Regions from separate parts of the Paenibacillus sp. LS-5 genome, predicted to be linked through region 1. Evidence: predicted binding sites of a transcription regulator. Region 1 holds the regulator's gene; the other holds the start of a gene.
What was found. Region 1 encodes LexA, which represses DNA repair genes until DNA is damaged. Its sites were predicted from a motif close to CGAACATATGTTCG; they were not measured.
Positions count from the first base shown of each region.

Region 2: AC0MA3_RS04630 (YhjD family protein) is a predicted target of LexA. The motif match lies at 15,102-15,115, and genes of this name have one in related genera.

Region 1 is NZ_JBWAVA010000001.1:688,614-705,380, reverse strand. Features, by position in the region: gene AC0MA3_RS03230 (hypothetical protein) at 1-128, opposite strand, end outside; gene AC0MA3_RS03225 (hypothetical protein) at 532-759, shown strand; gene AC0MA3_RS03220 (hypothetical protein) at 1,182-1,556, opposite strand; gene AC0MA3_RS03215 (L,D-transpeptidase) at 1,792-2,130, opposite strand; gene lexA (transcriptional repressor LexA) at 2,360-2,986, opposite strand; gene AC0MA3_RS03205 (LysM peptidoglycan-binding domain-containing protein) at 3,223-3,630, shown strand; gene AC0MA3_RS03200 (DUF896 domain-containing protein) at 3,740-3,913, shown strand; gene AC0MA3_RS03195 (hypothetical protein) at 3,998-4,525, shown strand; gene AC0MA3_RS03190 (HAD family hydrolase) at 4,562-5,347, shown strand; gene AC0MA3_RS03185 (FixH family protein) at 5,568-5,990, shown strand; gene metH (methionine synthase) at 6,179-9,556, shown strand; gene rnz (ribonuclease Z) at 9,727-10,668, shown strand; gene AC0MA3_RS03170 (TIGR01457 family HAD-type hydrolase) at 10,987-11,775, shown strand; gene AC0MA3_RS03165 (Fpg/Nei family DNA glycosylase) at 11,821-12,636, shown strand; gene AC0MA3_RS03160 (deoxyribonuclease IV) at 12,626-13,480, shown strand; gene AC0MA3_RS03155 (cyclic-phosphate processing receiver domain-containing protein) at 13,477-13,821, shown strand; gene AC0MA3_RS03150 (thioredoxin domain-containing protein) at 13,818-14,141, shown strand; gene AC0MA3_RS03145 (ABC transporter ATP-binding protein) at 14,141-14,923, shown strand; gene AC0MA3_RS03140 (SAM-dependent methyltransferase) at 14,920-15,987, shown strand; gene AC0MA3_RS03135 (serine/threonine-protein kinase) at 16,106-16,767, shown strand, end outside.
Region 2 is NZ_JBWAVA010000002.1:278,847-295,613, reverse strand. Features, by position in the region: gene xynC (glucuronoarabinoxylan endo-1,4-beta-xylanase XynC) at 1-146, opposite strand, end outside; gene AC0MA3_RS04685 (AraC family transcriptional regulator) at 385-1,272, shown strand; gene AC0MA3_RS04680 (hypothetical protein) at 1,345-3,321, opposite strand; gene AC0MA3_RS04675 (helix-turn-helix domain-containing protein) at 3,470-4,327, shown strand; gene AC0MA3_RS04670 (Gfo/Idh/MocA family protein) at 4,370-5,449, opposite strand; gene AC0MA3_RS04665 (response regulator transcription factor) at 5,493-7,112, opposite strand; gene AC0MA3_RS04660 (sensor histidine kinase) at 7,160-8,896, opposite strand; gene AC0MA3_RS04655 (carbohydrate ABC transporter permease) at 9,001-9,846, opposite strand; gene AC0MA3_RS04650 (carbohydrate ABC transporter permease) at 9,846-10,805, opposite strand; gene AC0MA3_RS04645 (alpha-glucuronidase family glycosyl hydrolase) at 10,951-13,023, opposite strand; gene AC0MA3_RS04640 (ABC transporter substrate-binding protein) at 13,095-14,423, opposite strand; tRNA gene AC0MA3_RS04635 (tRNA-Leu) at 14,803-14,888, opposite strand; gene AC0MA3_RS04630 (YhjD family protein) at 15,137-15,499, shown strand; gene AC0MA3_RS04625 (hypothetical protein) at 15,561-15,746, opposite strand; gene AC0MA3_RS04620 (M15 family metallopeptidase) at 15,751-16,452, opposite strand; gene AC0MA3_RS04615 (hypothetical protein) at 16,453-16,764, opposite strand; gene AC0MA3_RS04610 (hypothetical protein) at 16,765-16,767, opposite strand, start outside.

The DNA.
Region 1 (16,767 bases):
CCAGTATAATTGGTGCGGCTGCTTCCCGGGTTTGAGAGTGACATATCAAAAACGATATACTCACCTTCCTCCTCAATCACCCTAAAGCTGACGGCACGGTCCTTTTTTTGAATTCGTATTTCTTCCAAAGTGCATTCTCCTTATCATCCAGTCTGGGAACAAACTAACTTAGTCTTATCAAATCTAGGGAAGAAAGGCAAGTCAAGTCATGAAATTGACATGCAAATCCAGGAAAAGCAACTTCCCATTAAAAATTATTAAAAATGAATAATACTGTTATTTTAATAAATTAAGCTCGCTAAAAAACGTTTACATATTGTTCCATGTGGCTGTATACTACCTATAGAATGAAATTTACACCCTTGCTCTGATTAATGGACACATAAGCGTGGTATTTAAGTAGGTAACTACTATTAGTATTCTAGTGAACTACTTGCCTCAAGGAGTATTGCTGAATTTTGATTTTTACATAATGTGTTTGAAAACATGTGATTTATGAGAATAAGAATCAGGAGACAAGGAGGAGCTGTTTTGAAATCAACATATAAAGTTCTGACGAGTGATGCCGATTTGTTCGCGGCAGCTCTCGCTCAAGTTAAAGTATACGTCGTCCAATTGATTGAGGGCAAACCCCATGTCATTGCAGATTATGCCGGACCTGTGCAAAGATGGACGCCTGAAGATGTACTTGTAGCAGGGATGTGTTACAGCCGGGAAGGATTTGAGTTCAGGGTCCGTGTACCGAAGAAGCAAGAATAGTCTAATAGAATTAGGACGTTTGCGGACTTACATAATGGATTTTGGCGGGCGGCAAACACATTAATCCGGCGAATGTTATATCCATTAAGATTAAGGAAGTTTAAACAGACTGTATGAGCTGCTGAATAGCGGCTCTTTTGCTGTTGCTGTGGATTGTGTCGACAGAACGCGAAAGATATCTTACTATAACGGACGGTTAATGATGGATGAAGGATAATGGAAGCCTGTAGGATTACTGAGGCAGCAGGAAACTGGCGGAGCAGGTATCAATTCTTGCGGGGCTGAAGACTAATTAAGAGATGAACCCGGATATGAGCAAGTCTGTGGTAAGGCACAATGCTCCCGGGTTTTGAAAGTTATAAGAAAGGTCGCCGGGAGGACATTAGCCGATTACTGCTTCTATATGTAGTTATACGCAGGTTTTACATGAAGTTGAAGGACGTTATTTGCTCAGCATAGACAATCAGCTGTTTATATTCAATTTCAGTAGCGAAGTTGGCGAATGGCCGTACAACGACATTATCCAAAACTACGAAATTGTAATTGAAAGTCTTTTCAGGATGTTCTGCACCTAAGTAGGAGATGTATTCATCAACAATGACATCATCCATCAATGATTTGAGATTAAATACATCCTCATTGCTGTTAGTCGTTGCTACATTACCTTGGATGCTGCCGAAGGCTGTAAGGATATTAACCTTGCGTTCCCCATGATTATTGTTGAGTAGAAGATTGGAGAGCTTACCTAATGCATCGACTTTAAAATCGACATGTGTTCTAATTTTGGATTGATTCAAACCAGACACTTCCTTTCAAGATTTAATTTGCCAATATACAGGTTTCGACATATTAACTCAGAATTCCTGTTAACGTGAGAAAAAAATGTTTGAACATGACAGGGGTGTCCCGAAAAAGCCGTGAAATGGCTGCTTGGGACGCCCCTTTGTTTTACAAATAGATGTAATGTTGACACTTGTGTGGGTGCTCTTCGAACGGACTTTAGTTCCAATCACTGTTGGCTCCAAATTTTATTTATTCCCTAATGGTTACACGGGTTCCAACAGGCACTGTTGCTGCAAGGAATAACACATCTTCATTGTACATACGGATACAGCCATGGGATACCCTCTTACCGATGGAGGAAGGGTCATTGGTTCCGTGTATTCCGTAATGAGGCTTGGATAGGCCCATCCAAAAGGCTCCGAAAGGGCCGCCGGGGTTTTTCTGTTTGTTGATAATGGTATATTCTCCGACTGGAGAGACGGACAGTATCTTCCCGATCCCGACAGGAAACCCTCTAATTACAGTCTCATTGTCAAGTAAATAGAGCATTCGCTGGGAGAGATCGGTAATGATCCGATAATTGGGCATCTTGGTCAACACTCCTTTTATCATCAGGATATGATCGGAGTGTAGGGAGAGTTCTGGTATATTTGTTTGATCAACCGGAGCGAACAAATGTTCTTGTAAGGATAGACAGGCATGTAGAACGGGAGAGAGCCATCCATTGTGATGAATGTATAAAGAAAATAAGGAAACAATAGATAACTAAAGAAAAAACTGCTCCGCTAGACTGCGGAACAGTTTCATTAAGAGGGGGCTAGTGAATATCGCGGAATAGGCCTATAACTCTGCCCAGGATCGTAACACGATTCAGACGAAGGGGCTCATAAGCCGGATTCTCCGGCTGCAGACGAATATGGTCTCGTTCCTTGTAGAAGGTCTTAACTGTTGCCTCATCTTCTTCGGTCATGGCTACAACGATATCTCCGTTATCTGCAGTCTGCTGCTGGCGGACGATTACATAGTCACCATTCATAATGCCAGCATCAACCATACTGTCACCTAGCACAGAAAGCATGAACACTTTATCATCACCTACATAATGAGCCGGCAACGGAAAGTAATCCTCAATATTCTCTGTTGCTGTAATCGGTACCCCGGCGGTAACCTTTCCAACGACTGGAATGCGTGTTACCGTCTGAACGAACTGATGAACATTCTCGGAATCCTCTTGTCCTAGCAATTCTATTGCCCGTGGCTTCGTAGGGTCACGGCGGATAAGACCTTTCTTCTCCAACCGGTCCAGGTGACCATGTACCGTGGAGCTGGAAGCCAGTCCTACAGCTTCGCCGATTTCCCGGACAGAAGGCGGATAACCCTTGCTGCGGACTTCGTTACGAATAAATTCCAGGATCGCCAGTTGACGACTCGAAATCTTTGACATCGGAATCAACCCCATATACTATGTTTGGGAAAATTATAACATAGAACTTCCGTTCGTACAAACATAAGTTCTAAAATGATAGAAAGAGTAGATGGGGGCTGAGAATAGTTATTTTGGGCAGAAAATGAGTAGTGAAATATAAGGGAACAATTGTTCGAAGAAATGTGTTGATCAAAACACATGTTCGTGTTATATTGATTTTGAAAGTAAGAACAAGTGTTTGGAGGTCGGTTAATATGTTAAAGTACAGTACTTACCGTAGTATTTACGACGAGGTTCATGAGGACCATACAGCCAGAACCCACTCTGCTTCTTCTGATAGACTAGATAATATTCTTTTGTCCTTAGTGACATCATGCCGAGGAATGTTCCATCAGGACACTCTGGTTAAGGTGGCCTTGATTTTTCTGTTAGTGATTTCGGGATTTACCGTGGTAGGTAATGTTTTTGCAGGATCGGTGTTGCCGGCCAAGCAGGAGAAGAGAGTTGTTGTTGAACGCGGGGACACACTTTGGAGTATTGCACTTAAGAATAAACCGGCTGATATGAAAACGGCTGTATATATAGAAGGAATTAAACGGTCAAGCGGTCTAGAGAATAGTAATATCAAGGCCGGAGATGTGCTGAGCTTACCTGTATATTAATATTAATGAAGTACCTATAGACAGATACCAGGAGCTTTCAGGGAGGAGACCTTGACAAGCTCTTTTTCTCATGGCAAAGTTAGAATGAATTTATAGGGAGGGGAACATATTGAACATTGACGAATTGGTCGCCCGTATCAATGAATTAGCACGCAAACAGAAGAGTGACGGCCTGACTGAGGAAGAACTCACCGAAAGAGCCAAGCTCCGGGAGATCTACCTGGGCAATATCCGCAGTAACTTCCGTGCGCAGCTCAATAACATTGAAATTGTGGACAAATAAGTACATGAACAAGGCAACAGGGCGAGAATAAATGAGGCTTTGTTCCTTTTCATAGATATAATTGGATGACTAGGGGGAACTAACATGGCCCGTTCTTGGGAAAGAATGGTTCAACGTAACACACAGCAAATTAATAAGCAACGCAAGAAGCAGGGGAAAGAATCTATCTATGCTTCAACGACTTCTGCCGCTGCAAAGAGCGGTGATATTTTTAGAGGCCGCAATATCGTGTTTCCTGTAGTGTTGGTAATGCTTGGCCTAATGTTTTGGGTAGTTGGCTCAATAGACGAAGCTAAGAACAGCGGCATTCTTGCCAACTGGCTGGGAGTTGTACTCTATTTTCTGCTCGCGGCATTGCTGTTTTTCCGACGTCCCTATTTGAAAGTTGAACGTGCCAGACTTTCTACTATTAAATACAACCGTGAACGTCATCTTCCTGCAGCGGATATTGAGAAGATTACCGTAACACGTGGCGCAGTTTCCATTAAGTACAAAGGCAAACGCACACAGTGGGTATTCTCCAGGCTGTTCAACCGTTATGACATTAATGCTATGGCCGAACGTTTGGAACAGTTCGCCAAACAAAATCATGTGGAATACGTGAGCGAATAGAAAGATACATCCAGTATAGGGAGAGGGAGAACTATAATGCCGATTTCCGCCGTACTCTTTGACCTTGATGACACATTGCTCTGGGATGAACGAAGTGTTGAAGAAGCCTTTCGATATGCCAGTGAAGCAGCAGGTGAATCCGTCGATCCTAAGGAGCTGGAAGCAGCTGTCCGCAGGGAAGCCAGGAATCTGTATGAATCATATGAAACGTTTCCGTTCACCAAGCTAATTGGAATTAATCCATTTGAAGCGCTATGGGGGAATTTTACAGCTGGGAAGCAGCATGAATTCCGCCAGATGGAGCAGCTTGCTCCTGTCTACCGCAAAGAGTCCTGGCGCCGTGGACTAGCTGCACTGGGAGTGGAGGATGAGGCACTTGCGGCAAAGCTGGCAGCTACATTTGCTACAGAACGCCGCAACCGGCCTTATATCTATGATGAGACTCTGCATGTACTGGATGAACTCAAAGGTAAGGTGAAATTGCTGCTTTTGACGAATGGGTGCCCTGCATTGCAGCAGGAGAAGCTGGATAGTGTGCCTGAGCTGATTCCTTATTTTGACCACATTGTTATTTCGGGGAACTTCGGTAAAGGCAAGCCGGACAAAGAGATCTTCACCCATGCGATGGAGCTTCTCGATATTTCTCCTGAGGATGGAATTATGGTTGGTGATAAGCTGACTACAGATATTCTTGGCGGGCTCAGTGCTGGTCTGACTACCGTATGGATTAACCGCACCGGCAAAGAAACTGATCCTGATATTACACCTGATTATCAGATTGAACATCTCAGTGAGCTTCTTCCACTCGTGAAATCTTTATAGGCCTCTTCCAAGAGTCGTTATCCTGACTAAGTCGGGATGCGGCTTTTTTTATGCAAGAATATTTATTTGATTATGCAATTTGATATGATCAATGTCACAAAATGAGGCAGGAAAAACAGCTTGATTACTGATTATCTGAGTATTATGTGTATAATAGTAAAGAAATGCTTCACAGTATGTCAGTATCATATTATCCTAACTTGATTCGGGGGAACTCCAAATGATCAATCAAAGGAAGCTGGCAGCGTGTTTATCGGTAATCATTGCAGCAACTCTTTCGGGCTGTTCTGAAGGTGCAAAGTCGGAGTCTAATATGCATTCTGCGGCAAATATGTCTATGGAGCCCATAAAAGTAGAGTTGAATTGGAATCCACAGCAGGTTACGGCAGGACAGAAGGTAACTTTTGAAGCACAGGTCACTCAAGATGGCGAACCGGTGGATGATGCAAAAGAGGTGCTTTTTGAAATCGTAAATAACAGTAATAAGGAGCAGACTTTAGAGCTGACTGGTGAATCCGCAGGGGAAGGTACATATAGGGCTGAAGGTGTATTAAAGAGCGAGGGCGATTATACAGTGACATCCCATGTGAGTGCGCGGACACAGCATTCCATGCCTAGTAAAAAACTTGTTGTTCAGCCATAGTATGATCAAAATCATTAATAGCGGGAGTTGCCGCAACCATTACAGATAATGCAGAGTGGAAAGGAAGGCTTTTCGAATTCCGTATATTCTGCTAAACTTACTCTAATGTTTTACTGGGGGGATAGAAAGTGGCTAAATTCACACTTGCTGAAAGCTTACAAAAGCGCATACTGATTCTTGACGGAGCAATGGGTACGATGATTCAACAGGTGCCGCTTACCGGTGCTGATTTTGGCGGAGAAGAACTTGATGGCTGTAATGAAATGCTGGTGCTTACCCGGCCAGAGGTTATACAGGATATTCATGAGAAATACCTGGAAGCCGGAGCAGATTTAATTGAGACAAATACTTTTGGTGCGACTTCGGTCGTACTTGCCGAATATGATATCCCACAGAAGGCTCGCGAGATCAATCTCGAAGCTGCCAGACTGGCCCGTAATGCCGTGAATAAATATGATACAGCTGACCATCCGCGCTATGTGATTGGGGCTATGGGACCAACAACAAAAACCCTTTCCGTGACGGGGGGAGTTACATTCCATGATCTTGTGAAGAGCTATGAGGAGCAGGCGGTTGCATTGATCGACGGAAAAGTGGATGCGCTACTGCTCGAAACTTCTCAGGATACACTTAATGTCAAAGCCGGAAGCATCGCTATCCGTAATGCTTTTGACCAGACAGGTATAACCCTGCCTGTTATGATCTCCGGGACAATTGAACCGATGGGGACTACACTTGCCGGACAGAATATTGAAGCCTTTTACATTTCGCTGGAGCATTTGAAACCCATCTCCATTGGGCTCAATTGTGCAACCGGACCAGAGTTTATGCGTGATCATATCCGTTCACTCTCGGCAATCTCCTCAGCAGCAGTAAGCTGCTATCCGAATGCGGGACTGCCTGATGAAAATGGTAATTATCATGAGTCTCCGGATTCGCTTGCCCGCAAGCTTGCTGGTTTTGCTGAAAAAGGCTGGCTAAATATTGCCGGAGGCTGTTGCGGAACAACACCGGATCATATCCGGGCGATGGCTGAGGCGCTTGCAGAATATCCGCCACGTGGACTGGATGGAGTTCACCCTCCGGCACTTTCCGGAATTGAGCCTGTATATATTGAGAGCGATAACCGCCCATATATGGTAGGTGAACGCACGAATGTTCTGGGCTCACGGAAGTTCAAACGGTTGATTGTGGAAGGTAAATATGAAGAGGCTTCCGAGATTGCCCGGGCCCAGGTCAAAAGCGGTGCACAGGTGATAGATGTCTGTGTCCAGGACCCCGACCGTGATGAGAGTGAGGATATCAAGAAGTTTTTGGAGCTGGTTGTCAAAAAGGTAAAGGTTCCGTTAATGATTGATACCACTGATCCCAAGGTAATTGATCTGGCATTGCAGTATTGTCAGGGTAAAGCAATCATTAACTCCATTAACCTTGAAGATGGTGAAGAAAAATTCGAGCTGGTTACTCCGTTGATTCATAAATATGGCGCTGCCATTGTTGTGGGTACAATAGATGAAACGGGACAAGCTATTAAAGCTACAGATAAGCTGGAAGTTGCGAAACGCTCATACGATTTGCTGGTTAATAAGTATGGTCTGGCGCCGGAAGATCTGATTTTTGATACACTGGTATTTCCTGTAGGAACAGGAGATGAACAGTATATTGGTTCCGCTAAGGAGACAATTGATGGCATTCGGCTAATTAAAGAAGCCCTTCCTGAAGTGCATACGATTCTAGGCATCAGCAATGTTTCGTTTGGTCTGCCTGAAGCGGGGCGCGAGGTGCTTAACTCTGTATTTCTTTATGAATGCACCAAGGCCGGACTGGACTATGCCATTGTGAATACGGAAAAGGTAGAGCGTTATGCATCCATTTCTGAAGAAGACCGTAATCTGGCCGAGCAGTTGATCTATAATACCAATGATGATACACTGTCCGCCTTCGTTGCTGCTTTTCGCGGTAAGAAGGTGGAGAAGAAAGAGAAAATCTCCAACCTCTCGTTGGAGGAACGCTTGGCTTCCTATGTAGTGGAAGGGACCAAGGAAGGCCTGATTCCCGATCTGAACGAAGCGCTGACCCAGTCAGGACCGCTGGAGATCATTAACGGACCGCTCATGGCTGGAATGTCAGAAGTCGGAAGACTGTTCAACAACAATGAATTGATTGTCGCAGAAGTGCTGCAAAGCGCTGAAGTGATGAAGGCCTCTGTCAGCCACTTGGAGCAATTCATGCAGAAGGATGAGACTTCTGTGAAGGGCAAGATCATGCTGGCTACAGTCAAAGGTGATGTACACGACATCGGAAAAAATCTGGTGGAGATCATCCTTTCAAATAATGGTTATCAGATTATTAATCTGGGTATAAAAGTACCACCGGAGAATATCATTGAAGCGTTCCGACGGGAAAAGGCAGATGCGATTGGCCTGTCCGGCCTGCTCGTGAAGTCGGCGCAGCAAATGGTGCTGACAGCTCAGGATCTGCGCACAGCAGGTATCGATGTGCCGATCATGGTTGGCGGAGCTGCATTGACGCGCAAGTTCACTAAGACGCGCATCCGCCCGGAATACGACGGTCTGGTGCTCTATGCCAAAGATGCAATGGATGGTCTCGATATTGCCAACCGGTTAATGAATCCGGATGAACGTTTGAAAATTGAAGAGGAAGTGCGCCTTGAAGCAGAGACAGCGGTAGCTGTAGCTCCTCAGCAGGAGATGCCGGTGCTGACAAGGGCAGTCCGTTCCAAGATTTCGGCTGACGCGCCAGTATTTACACCGCCTGATCTGGAGCGGCATGTGTTGCGTAATTATCCTTTGGGACATATTATCCCCTATGTAAATATGCAGATGCTGCTGGGCCATCATCTTGGACTGAAGGGATCAGTGGAAGCTCAGCTTGCTGCTGGTGACCCGCGTACAGTCGAACTCAAAGAAACAGTGGATGAAATTCTCCATAAAGCTATGCTGGAGGGTACCATAACTCCTCATGCCATGTATCAGTTTTTCCCTGCTCAAGGAAGAGGTAATGACGTACTGATCTACGACCCTCAGGATACGACCAGGGTTCTTCATACCTTCACTTTCCCTCGCCAGAGTGTGGAGCCTTATCTGTGTCTGGCAGACTTCCTCAAATCTGTTGACAGCGGAGTTATGGATTATGTCGGTTTCCTGGTGGTTACGGCAGGTCATGGTGTCCGTGAAATGTCTGCAGAACTGAGGGATAAAGGCGATTACCTTCGCTCGCACGCTCTACAGGCGGTGGCTCTGGAGGTTGCCGAGGGATTAGCAGAGCGTGTGCATCATATGATGCGGGATACATGGGGATTCCCGGACCCAGCCGATATGACCATGAAGCAAAGACATGGAGCACGATACCAGGGAATCCGCGTATCTTTTGGTTACCCTGCTTGTCCGGATCTTGAGGATCAAGGACCTTTGTTCAAGCTTATGTCACCTGAGGATATTGGCGTCGAGCTGACTGAAGGGTTTATGATGGAACCAGAGGCTTCAGTATCAGCAATGGTATTCGCACACCCTGAAGCTCAGTATTTTAATGTGGAGAAGCAATAAGCTCCTTTTCCCATATACTCAATCTACAGGGACTGCACCCTATTAGAGCGGAACCTCCCGTAACCGGGAGGTTTTTTGTTGGAGCTGTACGATTATCGGAAAGATGATTTTTTGTTCCAAAAAGGGTAGAATTTGATGAGTTCCAAAGAATATAGAGAGGAGGAGCATGAGTGGAAATATACTTTTTGGGTACGAATGCAGGTGTGCCTACTCTGCAGCGGAATGTAACGTCGGTTGCACTCCGGCTGATGGAAGAACGCCGAAGCTTTTGGATGTTCGACTGTGGAGAAGGTACTCAGCACCAGATTCTCCGTTCACCGCTTCGGCTGGGGAAGCTTGAGAAGCTATTTATTACCCATCTACATGGTGATCACCTGTTTGGTTTGCCGGGCCTGCTGTCCAGCCGAGGTTATCAAGGCGGCACAGGACCGCTTACTGTATATGGCCCACCGGGTCTGAAAGCTTATCTGGATGTCTCCTTATCAGTCAGTCAATCCCGGATTCCATATTCCATTGAGATTGTTGAACATAGCGGAGGACTTCTCTTCGAGGACGATAGCTTTAAGGTTGAAGCTGGCCTGCTGGAGCACCGGATCGATAGCTATGGATACCGGGTGACAGAGAAAGACAGTCCGGGCAATCTGAATACAGAATTATTGCAAAGCTATGGCCTGAAACCAGGTCCGCTCTATGGCATATTGAAAAAGGGGCAGGATGTAACGACTGAGGAAGGCATTCTGATCCGTGCTTCGGAAGTAGTGAATGCACCGAAAAGAGGCCGTATAATAACCGTGCTGGGAGATACCAGACCCTGTGAAGGAGTACTGCCTCTTTCCCTGGGTGCAGATCTGATTATTCATGAGGCCACCTTTGGTCATGATCTGAAGGATATGGCTCATCAGTACCATCATAGCACCGCCGTCCAGGCTGCTGAGCTGGCCCGTGAAGCTGGTGCGCGGGAGCTGCTCCTGACTCACTTCAGTTCCCGCTACACTTCACAAGAGGAGTTGCTGCCGCTTCTTATGGAAGCGCAGGCAATATTCCCTCAGACACTGCTGGCTGAAGAGTTCTGTACCTTTCCTGTATATCGCAAATCGCCGGGAAATCCTTGAGGAAATGATCCGGGAAAGTGAATTATTTTCCGGGAAAGCGCAGGAAATGACAGTTTTGTGCCAAAAAAAGACCGGCGGGGCGGGTGTTCGCTAGCGTTCGACGAGGTCTGTTGAATGAAAAGAATTAACAGGCTGAAAAGATAACGAAGAAACTAAGAATTTGACGAAAAAACAGCAAGCTTTACACCGGAAATGCCCATGAAATCAGCTTATTTCCCGATGGAGAACAACTGGAAATTTTGTATATGCAATAGCTGAATAAAAAAATAATGTGGTTAAATATTTATGCTATGAACTAAAGGCGAAATGGAGGCATCTATGAACTCTATTGGAGGATTGTTGATCGATTTGGACGGAACGTTATACCACGGAGGACAGATGATTCCTGGTGCAGATCTGCTAATCTCCGGACTTCGCAAGGCGGGAATCCCCTATTTGTTTGTAACGAACAATTCTTCCCGGACTCCCGCCGGTGTAGCGTCTCATTTGCGTGGAATGGGGATTGAAGCAGAGCCACATGAAGTCTGCACATCCTCCTTAGCGGCTGCACGCTATATCGCTGGGGAATCCCCGGGGGCAACGGTGGCGATACTTGGGGAAGAGGGGTTAATCGAAGCCTGCCGTGAAGCGGGGCTTGTCCTGGTGACCGAAGCGCCGGATTATGTTGTACAAGGCATTGACCGGTCTTTTACATATGATTCCCTTGCGCAGGCTTCCCGCTGGATTCGTGAAGGGGCAAAATTCGTGCTCACGAACCCCGATCTGATGCTTCCTTCGGATGACGGTGTTATGCCTGGAGCTGGTACGCTGGGCGCCGCAATTGAAGCGGCAAGCGGATTTTCTCCTGTTGTCATTGGCAAACCTGAAGCGCACCTCATAACCTATGCTACATCGCTGCTTGGAATTGACCCGGGTGAGGCTGTTGTGGTTGGGGACAACATGCGAACCGATATTTCCGCAGGTGTGCGTGCAGGGTGCAAGACTATTCTGGTGCTGACGGGGCTTACAACAAGGGACAATCTGGAGGACTATCAACGCTTAACCGGAGTGACACCGGATGAAATTTATACTGATTTAGCTGAACTTATGCTTGCACTCGGTGTATAATGTCAAAGGTATGCTTTTACCTACCTACGAAGGGAAGATGTAATTATGCCGGAACTGCCGGAAATGGAGAATTACAGAAAGCTGCTTAGCCAGCATCTTATAAATGTTCCAATTACGGGCGTAACCGTAAACCGTGAAAAAACTATTAATATTGAGGCTGAAGCATTCACCCAGGCGCTGCTTGGAGCCCGCATAGTATTTGTGGAGCGGCGAGCCAAACATATCCTGTTCCATCTTCATGATGGCCGCAGGCTGCTGCTGCATTTGATGCTTGGAGGGCTTTTGTTCTACGGGACTGAGGAAGAGCGTCCTGACCGCACAACACAGGTGGAGCTTGCTTTTGGAGAACACATTCTGTATTTCATGGGACTCCGGCTTGGATATCTGCACCTTCTGTCCGTTAAGGAGAGCGAAGCGGCAATGGGCAAGCTGGGGCCGGAGCTGCTGGACCGGCGCATGACGCCGGAGCGGTTCGCGGGACTTCTGAAAGGCCGCAGGGGGTCGCTGAAGAGTCTGATGGTCAACCAGCAGGTTATGGCCGGGGTTGGCAATTGCTACGCTGATGAAATAGCTTTTGAGGCAAAGCTCCTTCCAACCACGCTGGTGCAGAATCTTACACCGGAAGCAGTGGGAAGGCTGTACGACAGTGTACGTAAGGTACTGACAGAAGCTACTGAGATCGGCGGTTATATGGAAATGCCTTTTATGTCCGGGGACACGGTTACCGGATCCTATAATGATCACTGCAAAGTGTATGACCGTGAAGGCGAACCTTGCTTACGCGGCGGGGGGAATATTGTCAAAATCGAGCTGTCCGGACGCAAAGTGTTCTATTGCCCGGATTGCCAGCATGCCGAATAGGCCCAAAATCGGGGCACATGTCAGCACTCGCGGCGGATTCGGGCGTGCAGCCCGGTTTGCCTGGGAGAGCGGTGCTGAGTGTTTTCAATATTTTCCGAAGAATCCACGCAGTCTGCAGCTAAAGCAGATGGACTTGCGTGATGCGGAGAGCTGTGCCGCCTTTTGCAAGGATAAGGGGATGGAATCGATCGCACATACTCCTTATCCTGTCAATCTGGCGGCGAATTCAGCAACGCGGAAGATGATGGTGGACTCTCTTCTGAATGATCTGGGGATTGCTGAAGCTTGCGGTTCGCTGGGCATTGTGGTCCATTTTGGACATTTTGGCGGCATCGAGCCATTACAAGGTTATCAAAATATTATACAATGTATAAATGACACGCTGGTTAACTGGGACGGGCAGGCCAAGCTGCTGATTGAGAATCAGGCTGGTAATCATGGCAAGGAAGGCATAACGCTGGAAGAACTGGTCAAGATCCGTGAACTGAGCCGTTACCCGGACAAAATCGGATTTTGTCTGGACACCTGTCATGCATTTGCCGCCGGGATCTGGAATCCGGAATCTACTGAAGACTTCATCGTTAAGGGCACGACCCTTGGCTACTGGAAGTATCTTGTGGCAGTTCATCTGAACGATTCGTTATATGCTTTTGGTTCGCAGAGGGACAGGCATGCAAATATCGGCAAAGGCTGTATAGGTGAAGCTGGCTTGCGCAGTCTGTTGATTACCGAACCATTTCAACGGGTGGCCATTGCCCTTGAGACCGGGAAGGGACCGGACGGGACTCACCGCCAAGAAATGGCTATCGTACGCAGATGGTATGAAGAGGAGGTGCAGCAATGATCAATTTATTCATGGACGACTGCCGCAGACGGCCTGAGGGCTTTACACTGGCACGTTCCACGGAAGAATGTCTGCTGCTGCTCCGGGAATGTGAAGTTCGTATCTTATCGCTTGATTATGATATGGGGCCGGATGACTTCAGCGGCAGCGAAGTAGCTAGACGAATCGTGCTGGAAAAGCTTTTCCCCCTCGAAATATATCTGCATACCTCCAGTCTGCAAGGACGCCGGGAAATGTATGAAATTTTGTATCCAGCTCTACCTGATGGTGTTAGACTTCATAATGGCCCGCTGAATCCGTCCAGACTTCTGGAGATAACCTCCGGGACGGTGAGCCGATGAAAGAGATGAACCAACAAGAATTGCTAAATGCACTGGAACGCGGGAGCGAACCTTTGGTGATATTTTTATATACACCGCTATGCGGAACCTGTAAAGCCGCCCGCCGTATGCTGGAGGTAACTGAGCATCTACTGCCGGAAGAACTATTGATTGCAACGGGTAATGTAAATGTGCTGCCGAGGTTGGTGAACATGTACCAGATTTCCAGTGTGCCTGCACTACTGGTTGCCCCGGCTGACCGCAGTAAGGTTCCGGCTGTTTATTATTCAATGGGCTCAGTGGAACGGATGCTGGACTACATAAGGAGTGTGACCTCATAATGATATCTTTACAACATCTGTCCCTGCGCAGGGAGCATAGCCTGATTCTGGATGATGTATCACTTGAAATGAAACAAGGCGAAAACTGGGTAATTCTTGGCCGCAACGGCTCAGGCAAAACCACACTGCTGGAAATGATGACTGGCTATCTGTTTCCAAGCAAAGGTACGGTTGAGGTGTTAGGATATAAGTACGGCCAGTGTGATCTGCGCGAGGTGCGCAAGGAAATTGGCTATATCGGACCCTCTTTGATGGAAAAGCTGTCGCTGACTGATCCCGTATGGGAGGTAGTCGCTACAGGTGCCTATGCATACCTTCGTTTCTATCAGGAAATTCCGCGTACGGTGCATGACCAGGCGATACGGATGCTGGAGGATATGAATCTCGGTGAGATGGCCTATCATCCGTTTGGAACCTTGTCCCAAGGGGAACGTAAGAAGGCAATGCTGGCACGCTGCCTGATGGCAGAGCCCAAACTCCTGATTCTGGATGAGCCCTGTGCCGGACTAGATCTATACGAGCGTGAGAAAATGCTTGCCGAGATCGAAAAGCTGAGGCAGCGTGACGTATCCGTTGTATATGTTACCCATCATGTTGAGGAAATTGTACCGCTCTTTACACATGTAGCGTTAATCCGTGGCGGCAAGCTGGCTGGTTCTGGCCCCAAAGAAGAAGTGTTAACAAAAGAAATGATCTTGGCCACTTACGATATTCCTGCTGATATAGAATGGGATAGCGGTCGTCCCTGGATAAAAATAAGACCTGGAGGCACAACCCTTTGAACGATTTTATAGAATTAACTCCCCAGCATACTCATGCTCCGGAGGAAAAGGTACATTCGCGGTATATTTGCACCGCTAATCACGGCTTTGCTCCATATGCTCAAGAAGAGCTGCGCCGCTTGTTCGGCTCGGTGAAAAGCACACTGCTGCTGCCGGGTGAAATATTCCTGGCCACGCTGGAAGCGGAGCCCGAAGAGGTATCCCGCAGATTGGCCGCTAGTCTGCCGATCTTTCTCCGGCATATTCAGCCTGTTGAATTCCAAGACCAGGGCGACATGTCTGCGCTGGAACGGCTGGCTGTCTACCTGGGACGACGAAGTGAGCTTGAAGGGTTGAAGGTGTCCCTGCATGTCCGTAAGGGCAGTAGCTCCTTCTGGCCGGACAGCCCTGGGGAATTGCGTGAATGGCTCCAGGAACGGCTGCAGGATCTGGGTGCGGAGTTCACCGTACAAGAACCTGATTGGGTCATTTCGGTGTATGCCGATGGTGAAGCTCTGTATGCCGGTGTATCCCGGCCTGAGGACAACCTGTCGAGCTGGAATGGCGGTATGATCCGTTTCCGTAAAGAGGACGGGCAGATTTCAAGGGCAAAGTTCAAACTAATGGAAGCAGAAAGGGAGTTCTCCATTCCGTTCCAGAGCTTCCGGAATGCCGTGGATATTGGCGCATCTCCAGGCGGATGGACATCGTTTTTGCTGGAACGGGGACTTAAGGTGACTGCGATTGACCCGGCGCTGATGCATGAGTCGCTCCGTAAGAATCCGTCACTTAAGATCCTGCGCAAAAATGCCGGGGAAGTAAAATTCTCGGATAATGAGTTTGATCTGCTGGTCTGCGATATGAGCTGGAGTCCGAAGCTGATGGCCAAGCTGGTCACGGGTCTGCTGCACAGCTTGTCACCTGGTGGAACGGCTATTGTCACGGTGAAGCTGATGCATAAGAAGCCGCTGGCGGTATTTAAAGAAATTATCGCTATGTTCGAAAGCGAGCGGATGCAGATTCAGCGCGCCAAACAGCTGTTCCACAACCGTGATGAAATTACACTTTATATGATTAAGTATTAAGAACTGAATGGATTGTACAGAGGGAAAGCATCCCGTTACCTGTATAGCCGGCAATATGCCGCTGTATATGAGGATAACGGAGGCTTTCCTTTTTTATTGTGGATCATAAAGGATTGAAATGGAGGAGATTACGGTGATCTTTGAAACAAAACTCAAGGGTGGAGCAATACTCGGGAATCGATATAGAATCGCTGGAAATCTAGGAACAGGGGGGATGAGTCATGTATATCTGGCTGAAGACCTGCGTCTGCCGGGAAAACGCTGGGCGGTGAAGGAGAGTATCGACCAAGAAGGTTCCTATGGAGATATTCAGGCAGAAGCTGAACTTCTGATTTCTTTGAGTCACCCCTTGCTTCCAGGTGTGGTTGATTTCTTCCCGCCAGACCGGGAGGGTCATTGTTATTTGGTTATGGATTACATAGAGGGTATCACTTTAAGCGAATATCTTGCGCAACATCCTGGACCGCTGCCAGTGAAAAGCATCCTCCGTTATGCGCAACAGCTGCTTAAGGTATTGGATTATTTGCATGGGCATCATCCGCCGATTGTTCACCGGGATATGAAGCCTGGGAATATTATGCTGACTGGACGGGATGAGCTGATGCTGATTGATTTTGGTATTGCACGCAAGTTTAGAAAAGACGGAAATGAAGACACTGAAAAGCTCGGTACGGTTGGCTTTGCTGCTCCTGAACAGTATGGCGGAGGACAAAGCGAGCCTGCCTCCGATCTGTATGGATTGGGAGCGTTGCTGTTGTATATGGCATCAGGTGGGCAATT
Region 2 (16,767 bases), on a different contig from region 1:
CCTCGGATCACCTGTTTCTCCGCTGACAAATTAACGGTTACATCGCTTGCAGCTGATACTTTAGGAGGTGCGGGTACTAGCATTACCGACAGCACGGTTACACATGCCAATAATGTACAAAGTGATTTTTTTACACCTGAAATCATCTTTTTCATCTCCTCATAGAGTATTTTTCCGCTAAAATCCTGGTCTAGCCACCTCCTGTCTGACCGAAAGCGAGTGCTCTAACGCGACTAAGCTTGTCTTTATTTTTGCAGTACTTGCAAGCGCTTCCTTTTCTTGTATTATAATAAGTATCCGTCTAATAATCCTTGCAGATAGACACTACTATATTGCGCGGATACCTATAATTCCGGAACGATACGAAGAAAAGGATTGGACGCTATGGACAAGGATACCAACTATATTTTTTCACCTATTAAAGAAGAGCTGATCTGCTTTCATAGAACAACCGATACGGAACTAATCAACCCGGCCTTGCCCTATCACCGCCACGATGCTTATGAGATTTATTTGTTCTTGAGAGGCAATACTTATATGTATCTTGAACAATCCTGTTATAAACTGGTACCTGGCGATTTGATGATCATCAGTCCCGGCGAAATGCACCGGTGTGTCTGTCTTGATACACAGAAGTATGAAAGGATAGGATTGAATATTAAGAGAGCAGCCCTGGATAAGCTTTCGAGTCGCCGCTCTAATCTTTCTTCCTGCTTCGAATCCCATCCTTTTGGACAGAACAATCTGATCCGTCTTACGACGGAGCAGATTAAGTATTACAGCGGGCTCGCGATACAATTGATCTCCTGTCTCGACTCGGAGGAATACGGACAGGATCTTCTGGCGGAAGCCTATGTAACCCAGCTGCTCGTGTTCATCAACACCCTTTACCAGTCTTCCACGCATAGTTCGAACAATATCATGCCTGAACTGGTCGGCAATACCATGACCTATATCAAGAATCATCTGGTCCAAGCCATAACTTCCGAGCAGCTGGAGCGGGAGTTTCATTACAGCGGCAAATATATTAGCCAGCAGTTCAGGGAGCATACCGGACTTACGATCCGCTCCTATATTATCGACCAGCGTGTTTCCCTGGCTAAGGATCTCCTGTCCGCCGGCAAATCTGTCGCCGAAGCCTGTGAGCTTTCCGGGTTCAGTGACTATGCCAATTTTATACGAAGCTTCAAAAAAGTAGCCGGAATATCTCCTGGAAAATATAAAACCAATAGGCATCTTGACATGAATCGCATCAAAGCTGGATGGGGCTGAACCAAGCCACCTTTGCATGGCGCTCGGTTCTGTCCCACCCTCATTGTGCGTATCGCTCACATTCCCCGGCGGCTACCCGATGTTCGCTTCCCAGTAGTCGCCAACCAGACCTTCTATAATGCTGCTGCTTGCCCAGGGCATGAGACAGAACCATGTGCTTGCAGGGGAGCCGTCGCTGTAGGTCTCCGTAACCAGCCCCTCAGAATGACAAAATCTCTCGGACATCCAGCCCGTTAGGCCATGGTCGAACTCCTTATCAAAGCGGTTGTAGGTCTGACACCCCCAGCCGACGGTATCCAGCATCCGCTGCCGGACGTAGGAATCTTCACGCTGCTGTACGAAGTAGTACAGCTCATCCACAATATTACTGGACATCGGATGGATATGCGGATTGGCGACAGAGGTGACGCTTCCCCCGCAGCTGGACCAGCCAATGGTACTTAGCGGCGGTACCTTAATCGGCGAATTGTAAGCAAATTTAAACGTGAATTCATAGTCAATCGCATCCCTCATATGATCCAGATACCGTTCATCGCCAGTAAGGGTGTGCAGATATCTGACAGCCTTGATGTATGCCAGAATCCCTTCGGAGTCTACCGCCTTATCCGCATCTAGCGGAGCACCGTAACACTCCATCCGTCTCACATAGGTTTCATAGTAATGCTTCTCGCTGCGCTTCAGGCTCTCGAGATACGTTCTATCCCCGGAGAGCCAGCTGTAGTATGCCATTGCGGCCATGCACCAGGTTCCGCTGAAGGAATCATATTCAAGCCCGGCACCGGTTCGCTCAGATAGAATGGCCGGGTATTCCCCATCCGAGTTTTTGCTTTTCTCCAATACAAGCAAAACTTTTTTTACGAAGACCATCCAGTCCTCATGACAGTAATTCTTGATCCTTTTTTCAAATTCGTAAGCCTTCATAATATAGAACATTGCCTGTGCGCATAGATAAGCAGAATGTCCCGGAGTGCGCATCCCGTCGAACCACCAGCCCGCTATACTCCATGTACCGTCCTGATATGCCTCATACGGGAGTCCGGAAGCAGGATTCAAAGAATTCACAATGATGTTCTCGATACAGGAAAGTGCCTGCTCGCGCATGGGCTCATCCTCAAGACGCAGTGCGGCCATCAGAACCGGAGTGGCTACAGACAAACCGTCTGTCCAACTGATCGAAAGAATTTTATTATACCGGAACCCCCCTGTCTCCTTGTCCTCATAGACAAACGTGGAATAACTCCGTTCATCGGGCAGCCACGCATATTGATAGATAGCCTTCGACAGGTCAGCGGCAGCCGTACGGATATCACTGCCCGGTCTTGGATACTGATGGTAACGGTAATAGATGTCTTCCAGTGCAGTATTGATGCCCAGCGCGGACTCGGCTTCGTACTCATACAAATCCAAGGTGAACTCCAGCGATTCGGCAGCCGCCAGTTCAAAGCAATTCTCGTCAAGAGGAGCCCGCGTCTTAACCAGACGGGATTTGATGAATAGAAGCGGAGCATTCTCGTAACCTAGCGTATACCCGACCGTTCCGTTAGCAAGCGAGCAGGTATAGCCGCCATACTGGTAGAACTCACCCTGCAGATCCGGCCTCCACTGGATTTTGACTCCATCCTTGCTTATGAAATACGGACTGGCACAGAGGCCGTAAATAGTGCCGTTGTCATATACCAGAGCTGCAGGATGAGACAGGCGGTCACTGCGTACCATCCACCAAGGGGAAGAAGGACGTGAAGGATTGCCTTCTCTCAGTCTGGGGAATTCGTTCGGAACATTCTGGGGAGCCTCTCCGCGGTTTCGGCCATACATAAATGCCGGCAGGAAAAAGCGGGGGTTACCTTTGACAAACGGCAGCTCCACATGAATAACTCCCGACCAGGTTGAGCGGCTTAGATTACTTATTCGCACCACTGCCTGAAATGGCTGCTCCGCGCTGCCGGTCCCGCCTGTGATCTCTACAGAAGAACTTAGTCCATGCCTGTCTAATCCGGTATATTCAATATCTTCTTGATATTTGCTTCTTGCAGTTACAATCAGCTCCACGATAATACCCTCCAGTCTGCTATATAACAAAATACTTGCAATGTTCATTCCTGCATGCTAGGATAATGACATTTTAGAGTAGTTCCAGAGAATAATCATTGCAAATTCCGTTATATTTATTGCGCGAACAGATCAGGAGGTTACTCAGATGAACGACTCTTATGAGCTTCGCTATGATCCCATCCAGAAGGATTTCCTCTACCTGCACAGGACTACTACTTATAATATGGGAACCTTTTATCACCGGCACGAAGCTTATGAGCTGTACTTATTTCTTCGCGGGAATGTCAATTTTTATATTGAAAACAGCTGTTACCGTCTGGCGCCTGGTGATTTGCTTGTGATTAACCCGGAAGAAATGCACCGTTCCTTCAGCCTGGATGAAACTGAATATGAACGGATTACAATTAACCTCCAGAAGTCTTATTTGCATCAGCTCTCTACTCCGGCAACCCATTTATCGGGGTGCTTTGACTACCGCCCGAAGGGGAAAGGCAATATCGTGCATTTAGATGAAGCGCAGCTGAAGCAATATCTACAATTCACAGGTGAGCTGGAGGAGGCGCTTGCTTCTGAGGCGTATGGAACAGATATTAAGGCCAACTGCTGTATCGCTCAATTATTAGTCCTAACCAATGCTATTTTTCAAAATACAAGCTTTCTTCCTACCGATATTATGCCGGAACTGGTTCGTAAAACTATGGACTATATCGAAGCGCATCTTGCGCAGAAGTTCACGCTTGAACAGCTTGCCGGCATTTTACATTTGAATAGTACTTATATTAGCCGCCAGTTCAAGAAACACACTGGATTAACGCTCCGCTCGTATATCGTAGACCGCCGAATCGCACTCGCCCAATCCTATCTCTGCGAGGGACTCACTATCACTGAAGCCTGCTATCAATCCGGATTCAGCGACTATGCGAACTTTATCCGCAGTTTCACCAAAATCGTGGGAATCTCACCCGGCCGGTTCGCCAAAAAAAACGCAAGCCTTCCAGAGTAGAAGGCTTGCGTTTTTTTACAGATTGAGATTGAGGGTAATCTCCTATTCATTAGCCCAGCATCGTTGCTCTGCTCTTACAGTTACTCCGCTTTGAATCGCCTGCTCGATCATCATTCCCAGATAGGTATCTTGAGAGGCCTCTTCAAGACTATAAAAACCGGGTCCCCCGGCTGCATAATCAACCATTTTGCACAGGCACGAAGCAATGGCAATCTCATCGTCAAATAGCCTGGCCGGAATGAACGGATTCTCATACAGCCAATGTTCTCCGCATATAATTCCTTGCAGATAATAACCCTCCGCATTCTCCTCTTCACCTTTGTTGATACGCTTCAGCTCAAGTTGAAGCGGTACGGTATTTTCCTGCTGAATCAAGACACGGTTATCGAATATCTCTCCCCGCTCTCCGCGCACGGAGAGATGATTCGAACGAATCCATGAGCGGTGTTGGTCCTTAGTGAAATCATAAATCCCGAGCCGGTCTCCGAAATCCAGCCAGGCCATGTCCCTTTGCAGCGGAATTAGCTTATCTTCCTTCGGCGGACCACTGCGTGTAGGACCATTAACCCAATGGGATTCAAAACGCATCGCCCGTATGCTGGCTTCCTCAAAACGGATTCCCAGCATTTTGCGGATCAATCCTGCCCCATGATACATATGGGAGACGGAGACTGTCGTTTCGGTTATTCTCCCGAGTCTGCCCGAGCGGATCAGTGACAGACGCGCCTCCTGGACTGGGTGGTATGGGTACTGCTCAGCGACTTGAATTCTGGCACCATGTACGGTAAGTTCCCGGTGAAGCTGCTCAAGCCCCTTCAGATCTGAAGCCGGCGGTGTCTCAGCCAGTACGGGAACCCCCCGCTCCGCCAAGCGGTACATATAATCCAGGCCGGCCGCACCATTGACCGAGACGACTACAAAATCCGGAGCTTCGTCTTTCAGCATCGTATCAAGCGAGCGGTAAGAACGTACTCCCCACTCCCTTTCTACAGCTCTTCCCTGGGCTTCGTCTCTGACCACAACTCCGCTAATCTGAAAACGGTGCGGTAGAGCACGGGCGATCCGGAGAAAATACTGTGCTCGAAACCCCGCTCCCCCGATAATACTAAATCTCACTGTCATACCTGTTTCCCCCCTATCAACCGTTCCCGTAGAATCGCGGTGTCTAGTTCTTAATAAGTTCTGTAGGGTTCATGCCGGTTATCTTCTTGAACAGGGTACTAAAGTAGGGGATATTCTTATATCCAACCCGTTCCGCCACTTCATAGACCAGCATTTTCCGCTCCATAAGCAGCTCCCTTGCCTTCTCGATCCGAACCCGGGTCAGGTAATTATTGAAGGTCTCACCGGTAATATTTTTGAAAATAATAGACAAATGGTTCCGGGAAATGAATACCTTATCCGAAAGCTCGGCAAGTGTCAGTTCCTCCGCATAGTGCTCATGGATGTAACTGGTCATAAAGTCAACAACCTGTCTATGCTTGCTGCTTCCTTTCCATTGCCTGCTGCTGCAGATCCTGCTGATTTTGTCCATAAGCCAGCTTGCCAGCTGATCCGGTACAATTAGGCTGCTGATTTCCTTGGCAATCTGATCATTGGTGAATAGGTCATCCAGTACAAATCCGGATTCATATAACGAATAGGTTATAATTCCCCACAGCTCGCTTCCAAGCATTTGTACGTATCCCTGTGACATACCCTCTTGATTTTTCATATCTGTTATATATTCAAGCACAAGCTGATGGGCTTCGGCTTCCTGCGATGCCTTCATCGCTGTCGCCAGTTTATACGAGAACTTTACCGGAAAAAGGGCGACGTCTCCCGGTTCGCTGCTACTGTTCTCCCGGTACATATATACTTCATGTGCTGAAGCCACGCGCAATGCCCTTTGGTCCATGGCCTGAAACGCTTCCTCCGTCGAGTCGGAGAGCTTCGTCCAGGTATCCTTCACTCCCCCGACTCCTATCCGTGTCACCAGCTTAAGATAACCGCCGATACTGTCATTCAGTCTGATTCCCAGTTCCACCAGTTTGCCCTCTAACGGTTCGAGATGCTCTGGACACGGATGAATAATCAATAAAGAACGGGTACTGTGCAGTTCTGTGTATTCCATCTCCGGGAACAGCTTCCGTGCTACTTCACAAGCGATATTGCTTACTGCAAACCGGAACAGGTTCCAGTCCGAGACGGATAAACATCTAGCCCGCTCATCACGGATCAGTTCAATACCAACCGTAACATGCTTGCGTTCCTGCCAGTAAAGGTATGACGGCGGAAGACGTGTACTGTCTTTGTATGCATGGTCCAGGGTACCGACAGCTGCCGAACGAACCCATTCCTTTTCAACAAAAGGCTCATACAGCGTCATCTTTGACTCAAGCTCCCACTGCCTGACCCGCTTTTCCTCCTCTTCTTCAAGCTCCTGAATGACTTTGGTCAAAATCGACTTTAGCGTTGGCAGACTGATTGGCTTAGAGACGTAGTCACTCACGTGAAACCGAAGCGCCTGTCTTGCATGCTCAAAATCTGAATAACCGCTTAAGATAATGATTTTCCCTTGAAAGCCTTCCTGCCTCAGCTGTTCCATCATATCCAGACCGCTCATTACAGGCATATAAAGATCAGTGATCACAATATCCGGACGGGCATTGCGGATCATATCCAGTCCGTCCTCCCCGTTCAAAGCTTCTCCCACCCATTCAGCGCCCAGATCATCCCATGGAATCGCCCGTTTCATCCCCTTCAGGACTTGGCGTTCATCATCAATGATTGCAATTTTCCACATTACCCCTACCTCCTTAAACACACTGATTTATATCTGAATGTTAAGAATCAGTCTTTCTTGCTAGGAGGTTCTGTCAGTAGCGGCAGCATCATTTCCACCTTTGTTCCACCCTCTTCACGCTCACTAAGCGTTATACCATAACTCTCCCCGAAATACCCGGCGACTCTCTCTCTCACATTGCGTATACCGTAGCCGCCTGTATGCCGTTTGTGGGGATTGTGATCGGGCTGTTTCAGGCCAGCTCCGTTATCCTCAATAATAATGTGCAGAGCATCCCCTACCCGCCCCATCTCGATCGATACATATCCGCTGCGTTGCTTGTTGAATCCATGCACGATGGAATTCTCCACGAACGGCTGCAGTGTAAGCTTTGGAATGTACAATTCCTGCAGCTCAGACGCTACCTTAATCCGGTATTCCAGTCCATCCCCCCAGCGCAGCTGCTGAATTTCGAGGTAACACTCGATATGGAGCAGTTCGTCTGCTATCTTGATGAAGCTGTTTCCGTTGGACAAACCAATCCGGAACATTCGGCCCATCAGCTCCAGAATGCGGCTAAGCTCGTTCTGTCCGGCCTCAATGGCCATCCAGTTGAGTTGATCCAACATATTATAAAGAAAATGTGGATTAATATTAGCCTGAAGCGCCTCAATTTCAGCTTTCCGCTGCTGTTCATAGCGGCGTTCAAGCGAGAGATACAGCTCTTCAATCCGTTCGTTCTGCTTGCGGTAGCCGGAGAATAAATAACCGAATTCATTCTCATAATCCACTGGAAGTTCGACATTATTACCTCCAACGGAATACACTCGCATCGCTGTTACCAGATTCTTGATCGGCTTTGTAAACTGCTTGCTTAAAAAATGGGTCAGGAGCAATACCAGCAGCACCGCAGCAATACCGATCAGACCAATCCACTCCGCCAGCTTCAGACTACTTGCCGTGATCTGTTTCCAGGAGGTGAATTCAATTAGGGTCCAGATGGAATTATCCATCCTGGAATAGACTAGCAGTGTGTCGCGGGATCCGCCTTTGGCAGGGATATGAACATAGCCCGAATTATTGCTCTTTAGATCAATCCACTGGGACCAGTTATTCTGGTCCAGCGTATCACCTATTTTCATAATTTGTTGTCCTTCGCTGTCCGCCATGATCCGGTTAGATCGGTCAGAATTGCCGGTTAGCAGTTTTCGGATCTCGTTGGCTTTGATGTGGACGACAAGGACACCTAAATAGTCATTCTCAGTTATTATTTTCCTGTAAAAGCTGAGCACCGGAACCTTACCTTGTGTGCTGGGAAAATCATACTCTTTGGACCAGCAAAAATCACTCTTCGCCAGACATCCGGCCCCTACCTGCTTGTTAAGATCCGGCAGACTCCGGAACTGGATGTAGCTTTGCCGTTCACTTTGGATAGGGTTGTCCATATAAAGGTCAATCCCTTGAATCAGCGGAATCGCATAGGTCAAATTCGCGAGCGCGCTTTCAACACCTGCACGGCTGCGGTATCTCTCAAATTCATCCTGCCTGTTCAGGAGAAAATCAATCAGCTCGCTATCGCGGGAGCTCGACAGTGAAATCTGCTCAATCATATCTAGCCGGGTCGTAATTTCATTATTCAGCTCATCCAATAGCTGCTGCTGGTAATGGGAAGTGGTCTGTACGAGCGCCTTAGAGGAGTTGCTGTAGCTCGTCCATGCGGTAATCACGATAACGGCAATAAGGACTATGGCAAAGCTATGAAAAAACAGACGGTCGATTCGGTATTTTTTAAAAGGATTGATCAAACGCTCTACCTTCCTTCAGGCTTCCGTTCAGACACAGCAAACGGTAAAGCTGCGAAGGACATTCGGGCGCTTTACCGTTGACGGACGGATGTTTTTTTTACATCTTATCCTTTTATTCCCGTTGTCGCAATCCCTTCTACGAAATACTTCTGAAGGAACATGAAGACGATGGTTGCCGGAAGAATAGACACCAGTGACATGGCAAGGAGCTGTCCCCACTCCTGAGCGGACTGAGAATCATTGATCATGCGTAGCGCTAAGCCGACCGTATACTTGTCTACCGTGTTAATGTACAGGAGATGTCCCAGGAAATCATCCCAATTCCACAGGAAGCAGAATATCGTCACGGTAACGATTGCGGGGAAGGCAAGCGGCATAACGACTCTCCAAAAGATACCAAACCAGGAGCATCCGTCAATTTTGGCCGATTCGTCAAGTTCTCTTGGAACTCCGCGGATAAACTGAATCAGCAGGAAGACGAAGAAGCTGCCGCCTGCCCCACCGGCAAGCAGATGGGGGATAATGAACGGGAGATACGTATTCACCCAGCCCAGTTGATGAAAAAGCGCATATTGGGGAATGACCAGCACTTGTCCAGGCATCATTAAGGTCAGCATCAGGATGGAGAACCAGAAGTTCTTGAGCGGAAAGTCCAATCTCGCGAAGCCAAAAGCAACGAGTGTGCAGGACAGCAGCGTTGCGATGATTACAGCGAATTCAAGTCCGAAGGTATTGAGATAGAAATCCGTAAAGGTATGGCCGGGAACCGAATTCCAGCCTTTGGTAAAGTTGCCCCATTGCGGAGAAGCCGGAAAGATAGACGGTGATCCAAGCTCAGTGCTGTGTTTCAACGAGGCGCCGACCCACCAGATGACCGGGTATACCATAATGAAGCTGAAGAGAATCATGAACAGATGACGGAACGCCGGTTTCCATTTTAGGGTTGTCATTATCGTTTTTTCCCTCCGGTGTCTGTTTCATAGAATACCCAATACTTTGAGGTGTAAGAGATCAGAACGGTTGCTGCAATAATGGCGACCAGCATAATCCAGGCCAGTGCCGAAGCATACCCCAGCTCATAGCGGCTGAATGCGCGTTCGTACAAGTACATCGCATACACATAGGTGGAGTTCATCGGACCTCCGTTCGTAATTACAAACGCAGATGTGAACATTTGAAAAGCACCGATGACTGCCATAATCAGGTTGAAATAGAGAATCGGCGAAAGCATCGGCAGTGTGATTTTGAAGAACTGGGTTACCTTGTTAGCCCCGTCTACAGAAGACGCCTCGTACAGATCATTTGGAATCTGCTTCAGGCCTGCCAGAAAAATAACCATAGTGGATCCAAATTGCCAGACCGTCAGCAGAATCAGCGTACCAAGTGCCGTGTCGGGGCTTGTAATCCAGCCCTTCCCTTCAAAGCCAAAGACGCCAATCAGTTTGTTAAAGACTCCGTCAACACCAAAAATGTTGCGCCAGAGCAGCGAGACCCCAATACTCCCTCCGATAAGTGAAGGAAAATAAATCGCCGTGCGGTAGAAGCTTATTCCTTTTACCGCCTTACTCAGGATCATAGCGACCATGAGAGCCGCTATAAGCTTTAGAGGCACGGAGGCTAGCACATAAGTGAAGGTTACCTTGGCGGATTGAATGAATTTGGGGTCCGCTGTAAAGATGCGCTCATAATTACGGGACCCGATCCACTTCATCGGCTGCATTAAAGTGTAGTCGGTAAACGAATAGTACAGGGATAAGAATAACGGATACGCCGTAAGCGCCAGAAACCCGATCAGCCAGGGCGAAATAAACATATAGCCTGCAAGCGGAGCGTTCCATCTGCTTCGAAAATAGGAATGTTTCCTCGTCGTTACAGCAGGTTGGGCTACAGTGGCTGTGGAACGGTTCATCTGTGGTCACCTCTTGTGGTCAATTTTTATACTTTAAGTATATAATCCGTTCATTGCCTGCTAAAGGAGGGGAATGCTCGAATTCTTTCAAAATATAACGATAAAAAAAGAAGCGGCATCCTTCACCGCTTCCTGCTTCCGTTGATTAATAAATGGTTCTCCCCCATTGATCAGCAATCCCGCTTTTCCGGAGAAAGTACGTATTGATTCTATCCCTCCACTCTTTGGCATGATCAGCCTGCTCCGCCAGGCGGTCTGCTACCTGCCTATACGCCTGTTCATCCACATGCTCCTTCATCAGTTTCCATGCAGCCGCCAGCCCGTCTGCCCGTTCCGCACCTTCAAAATGTGTATCATAAATATGCTGAATCACCGTTTTGCCGGAATGTAGCACATGAGTGTAGGGGACATGGTGAAAGAACAGCAGCAGTTCATCAGGACATCGCTCAAGCGATTCATACAGTTCCATGTTGATAGAGGCATATTGAGAGGTATAGCCGGTTCCGGTTGCAGAGGTGCGGTCAACCCCAATACCATAGCAGTCTGCGAAGTGATAAGTGCCCCACATCGAATATTCATATCCATCCACATTCGGGCCGTAGTGATGGTCAGGATTGACCATAAATCCGACACCCAGCGGGGCTGTATACGATTCATAGATTTCCCAGGAGTTCATAAGGATGTCTAGTAGGGTCTGAACCAGCAGCTCATTGGTGCCGAAGGTGAGCGTAATCCATTCTATAGCAATTTTTTCGGCAGACATCTCCGGATTCCAGGCCAGACGGCCATAACCGAACAGATTAGCCTGTGCCAGCAAATGGCCCGTCCAATTGGTGTCATTTCCGATATTGGAGACGGCGGCAAAACCGCTGTAGGCATTGCCGTGAACCTTTCCGCCCACAATGCGTTCGATCGTAGTCCCTTCCCCTTGAAGATGTGTATCAAAGTTCAAAATCTCTTTCCACTGGGGCACCAGATAGCACACATGCCGCTGCTGTCCGGTATATTCCTGAGCGATCTGGAACTCGATCACTTGATTCGTATGCGGCATGGCTCCCAGCAGAGGAGATACAGGCTCTCTAACCTGAAAGTCAATCGGCCCATTCTTCACCTGAAGAATGACATTGTCCATGAAGCGGCCATCCAGCGGCTGAAAATGATCATAGGCTGCCCTTGCCCGGTCCGTTGTACGGTCCCGCCAGTCCTGCTTGCAGTTATATACGAAGCAGCGCCAGATGACGATACCGCCATGCGGCTTCAACGCTTCAGCCAGCATATTGGCACCATCGGCATGATCTCTTCCATAGGTGAACGGTCCCGGCCGGTTCTCCGAATCGGCTTTAACCAGAAAACCTCCGAAGTCAGGAATGGCTGCATATACTTCTGACGCCGTAGCAATCCACCATTCACGCACACCGGAGTCCAGCGGATCTGCCGATGACAGACCGCCGATCTCAAGGGTGCTGGCATAATTGATACTCAGGAACAGCTTGATGGCATATGCGCGGAAGATAGCGGCCAGCTCCGCCACATCTGGCAGGAATTCCGTTAACAGACGACTCTCCACCTGATGAACGTTTACATTGTTAATCGCGATGGCGTTGATTCCGCTGGAGGCCAACAGGCGGGCATAATCCTGGATACGCTGAAGATTACTGGTTACCCGGTTATCTTCATAAAATATGGATTTGCCGGCATATCCCCGCTCCACGCTACCATCCATATTGTCCCACTGGTTGATCATGCGCAGCTGATTGACAGGGTTCTCCACGATATTTAAATGCTGGACAGAGCCCCCCATCCCCATGATCCGAAGGAGGTGAAATACACCATATAATATACCTGCGGAGGTGACTGCTCCGATAGCAATATTACCGGTAAGGCTATCCGTGTGTATCGCGTAGCCCTCCGCTTGGATGGTCCCCCTCACTTCAGCACTGAATACTTTATCTATCTCCGGGCCATTCCCGAAGGTTCCTAGCATCACACAAGGAGTTGTCCCTTTTTCACCTGAGATCGAGACATTCCTCCCTGTGATTGCCTCTAAGCCTTGAGTTAGCTCGTTCACTGCGGATCGGATAATAACATCATCCCGCTCCACAGCCACAATATGATCATATACCGCATATTGATCCACATTTGCTCCCGTGGTGACCCGGCGGTACTGCAGCCAGGCCAGATATCCGTCCCCCGGGCGATGCCACACAGAATTACTCATTGATATCATCCTTCCATGACCAATATAAATTAAGACCCGGAACAAGGTTGTTCCGGGCTTTAATTCCTGATTTATTTTTCGTAAGATTGTGCTGCTTCTTTCAACTGATCAAAGGCTTTCTCCGGTGTGACCTTTCCAAAGCTAAGCTGATCCCGGACAAGAACCCAATCTTTGTCAACAAAGTTCGTCCAGCCCCCTGCTCCGGCCGACCAGGTCTGACCATCCTTTTCAGTAGCGCGGAGGAGTCCTAATCCAACCTTATCCAGATCACTCATACTTGCTTCGAGAGCAGCGGAAATTTCCTTATTGGCCGGCAGACCGCGGAAGGTTTTCAGAGTATTTCCCGCTTCCTGATCATTCACAAACCAATTGATGAATTTTTTAGCCTCTTCTGCATGCTTGGAGGTTTTGGAGACGGACAGGTACATGGACGGTTTGAGCCATCCGCCCGCTTGTTCTGCACGCGGCATAGTGACAAGGGCATAAGCACCTGGTTTTATACTGTCCCAAGTCCCTAGGTTATTAGAGAAGCTGTAACGGAATAACACTTTGCCCGCTGCCATCAAGTCCATTTGCGGATCATTTTCCTTATCGGATGCATTTACGTCTGCTGGAGGAACCAGTCCATCCTTGCGCAGCTCTTCAAATTTCTTGGTCCATTCCAAGAAGGTAGCCTGATCCACATTGAAGTGGCCATCATCAGTGATAACTTGACCTTTACCTCTGGCATATTGGTAGGCTGAATACATAAAATAGTTGCCTGCATAGTCCAGGGTAAAATATTGTCCTCCAGGGAGCTTGGATTTGGATTCCTTGGCCAAGGCGAAGAAATCATCCCATGTCCAGCCGTTGGCAGGATTCGCAATCCCGAGCTTATCCATAGCGGCTTTGTCATACACCATACCAAAGGCTACCGAACCCAGAGGAACAGCATATTGCTTGCCGTCAAGCTGGCCACCGGCCAGCAATTTCTCATCGAATTTACTTACATCAACCTCAGGTGCCAGCTCAGCTAATTGATTACGGGACATCCAGTCCGGCATCCAGCCCGGATCCAGTTGAATGATATCTGGTGCATTGTTAGCTGCAGCCTGAGTCGATAATTTGTCCAAGTAGCCATCCATACCGGAATACTCCGGCTCAAAGGTAACATTAGGATTATTCTTCGTGTACAAATCCAGCGCAGCCAGGGTTGCCTCGTGACGCGGCTGTGATCCCCACCACATAATCCGCAGCTTGACCGGTTCATTGCTTGGTGCAGCCGTTGCGGCAGAATTAGTGCCAGCAGGCTCTGCAGTCTTTTCCGCATTATTATTGGTCCCGCCACCACCGCATGCTGCCATCGTCCCAAGCACGGCTGTCATGGCCAATACTGAAAGAGAACGCTTCCATTTCAACATCTTTAACCCTCCAATTGAATCTGTATTATCTTGCTATACCGTTATACTAACAATTATAAATAGAAGTTCATATGAGAGCGATGCACGATTTGTTATAAAATCTCACGAAAAAAAGATCCAGTCGCATCCGCCGACAACGCTCTTCCCGCTCTCGTCCGAAATGCCGGTAATCCTCTCATACACGGGATTTCAGACCTTCGCTAGACTGTTATTAAACAAGAAGCGTACATCACGAAGTCTGCACAAGCATCATTCCGAGCGTACTGGAAACCCTGAATCTACATAAAAGGGGGGGACACTTCTAGCAAAATAGTAGCAAAACCGATTAAAAACAAATAAGGGTTCCAGCTCGTATGAGCTGGAACCCTTATTCTACTACTGCCGAGGACGGGGGTCGAACCCGTACGGTACTCACGTACCGCAGGATTTTAAGTCCTGTGCGTCTGCCTGTTCCGCCACCCCGGCATGATAACAGCGTTGTTAACGCGTTTTCTTACGTTTTCCCTACGCGTTTTATTCGTCCCTACGCATGGGATACGAACCGACAAACGGAATGCTACACGTTAGCAAGCGCGCTTTATTCGTTTACCGAACGAATTAGATCATAACACGCGGCCAGCCGCCATGTCAATGCGCAAATAAATACGCTTGTATGAACGTGTTTCCTGCGCTATAATACGAACATATATTCGTATTAGAACGGAGGCCTCTCAATGAACGCAGTACCCGCAGAAATCACAGAAGATGACCGCAGCCTAATAAAACCCTACGTAATCCTGCCGCTGGTGCAAGCGGCATTTGAACGGGATTCACGCGTATTCCTCACGCTACGGACACCGGACCCCTACGTTGACTGGCTTAACGCGGCCCGAGAACGGTTATCGAACGAAGCGAAGGCGGTTAGGGCGCAGGCCCATCGTCGCGGCGTAAAAATAACGGAACAGCAACGCGTAAATGGTACGCTGTTAGTTCGCTATCAGTGCCGAGGCTACTTCGGAGATATGGCGCTTAAAGACGCAGAAATTGCGAAAGAGGCGGCGGGTTTTATGCGGAGATTATTGACGTTTGAACGCTGAGGTATAACGCACAAAAAGGCGCAGCCCCTACGGATGTTACTCCGCAAAGACTGCGCCTTTTTTATTTCTTCGTACTATCCGCCGGGAACGTTTTGTAAATACCGACGCCGATAATCGCATAGACCACGATATCGACGGCCGCCTGGTATACGCCGGCTTCCGGGGCCACACCGTACTTAACGAGTAGTTGATACGCGAGGCCCGCAACCGCTGCGATAAATACCGGATTCAATAAGCGCTTTTTCATTGTATTATTTCGCCTCCTTAACGGTGATAGTTGCGGTCTTACTTACGTTATCCCACGTAATGTCCGCGCCAAGCTTATCGGATACCTCGCGTAAAGGGACGTAAACCGCTCCGTCGATAAGCACGCCGTCCTTCGCCTTGCACCCGTCAATAACTACGTTCGCTTTATTTACGATCACGTCTACCGCCTCTTTCTTCGGATTAATCAGCGCCATAACTGCGTCTGTCTGCGCCCTTGTCGGACATTTCCCCGCGCGATAATCTGCGATCGATAGTCCGAACGTCATTTCGAAATGCGGCGCGTCGTATATCGATTTGAAGTCGCCGCCCCACGTAAAGCCGATCGCCTTTGCGATCGCTACGACTTCGTCCCAATCAGCAATACCATCGCGTTCACCGTCGAGCTTCGTATCCCACGAAACGCCGTGCCCGTCATTCGTCAGCAACGCAAAGTCTATCGCTACGCCGAAGTTATGATTCGAGTGGCCACCGCGTGCGTTCGTGACAATAGCGCCAGCCTTCGTGCGCCCTTGTTCGTATAGTGCATTTTGCTCCGCGAATGTCCGCAACCCCTGCGTAATCACGATCGGAATACCGGACGCGTATGAACGGTCGATGAGCGCTTCGGCCGCCGCTTTGACACACGGAAGAAGCCCGATTAGTTTAGCAGCGGACTTCGCGCGTACCTGTTCGATTGTTAACGTCAATTATGCCGCCTCCCTTCCGTGTACTACCGTTTTAATATCGCGAACGTCGAGCGCCAGGCTTTCGTACTGACCCGCCAGCGATTCGAAACGCTGCGTTAACCCTTCCGCTAGGTTCATCAAGCGGTCTTCCCGCGCCAATGCTTCGCTATGCATCCGGTCACGTTCGATCTTGGCCTCCGCGCTAATCCGTTCCTCGCGCTGTTTGGCCTCGTCGGATATTCGCTGCATCTGCTTCCATAGCGCGTAGGCAACAACCGCAGCGGCCAGCGCAAATATTCCGTTCTTAGCGACTTCTGCCCATAGTACGTCCATTTA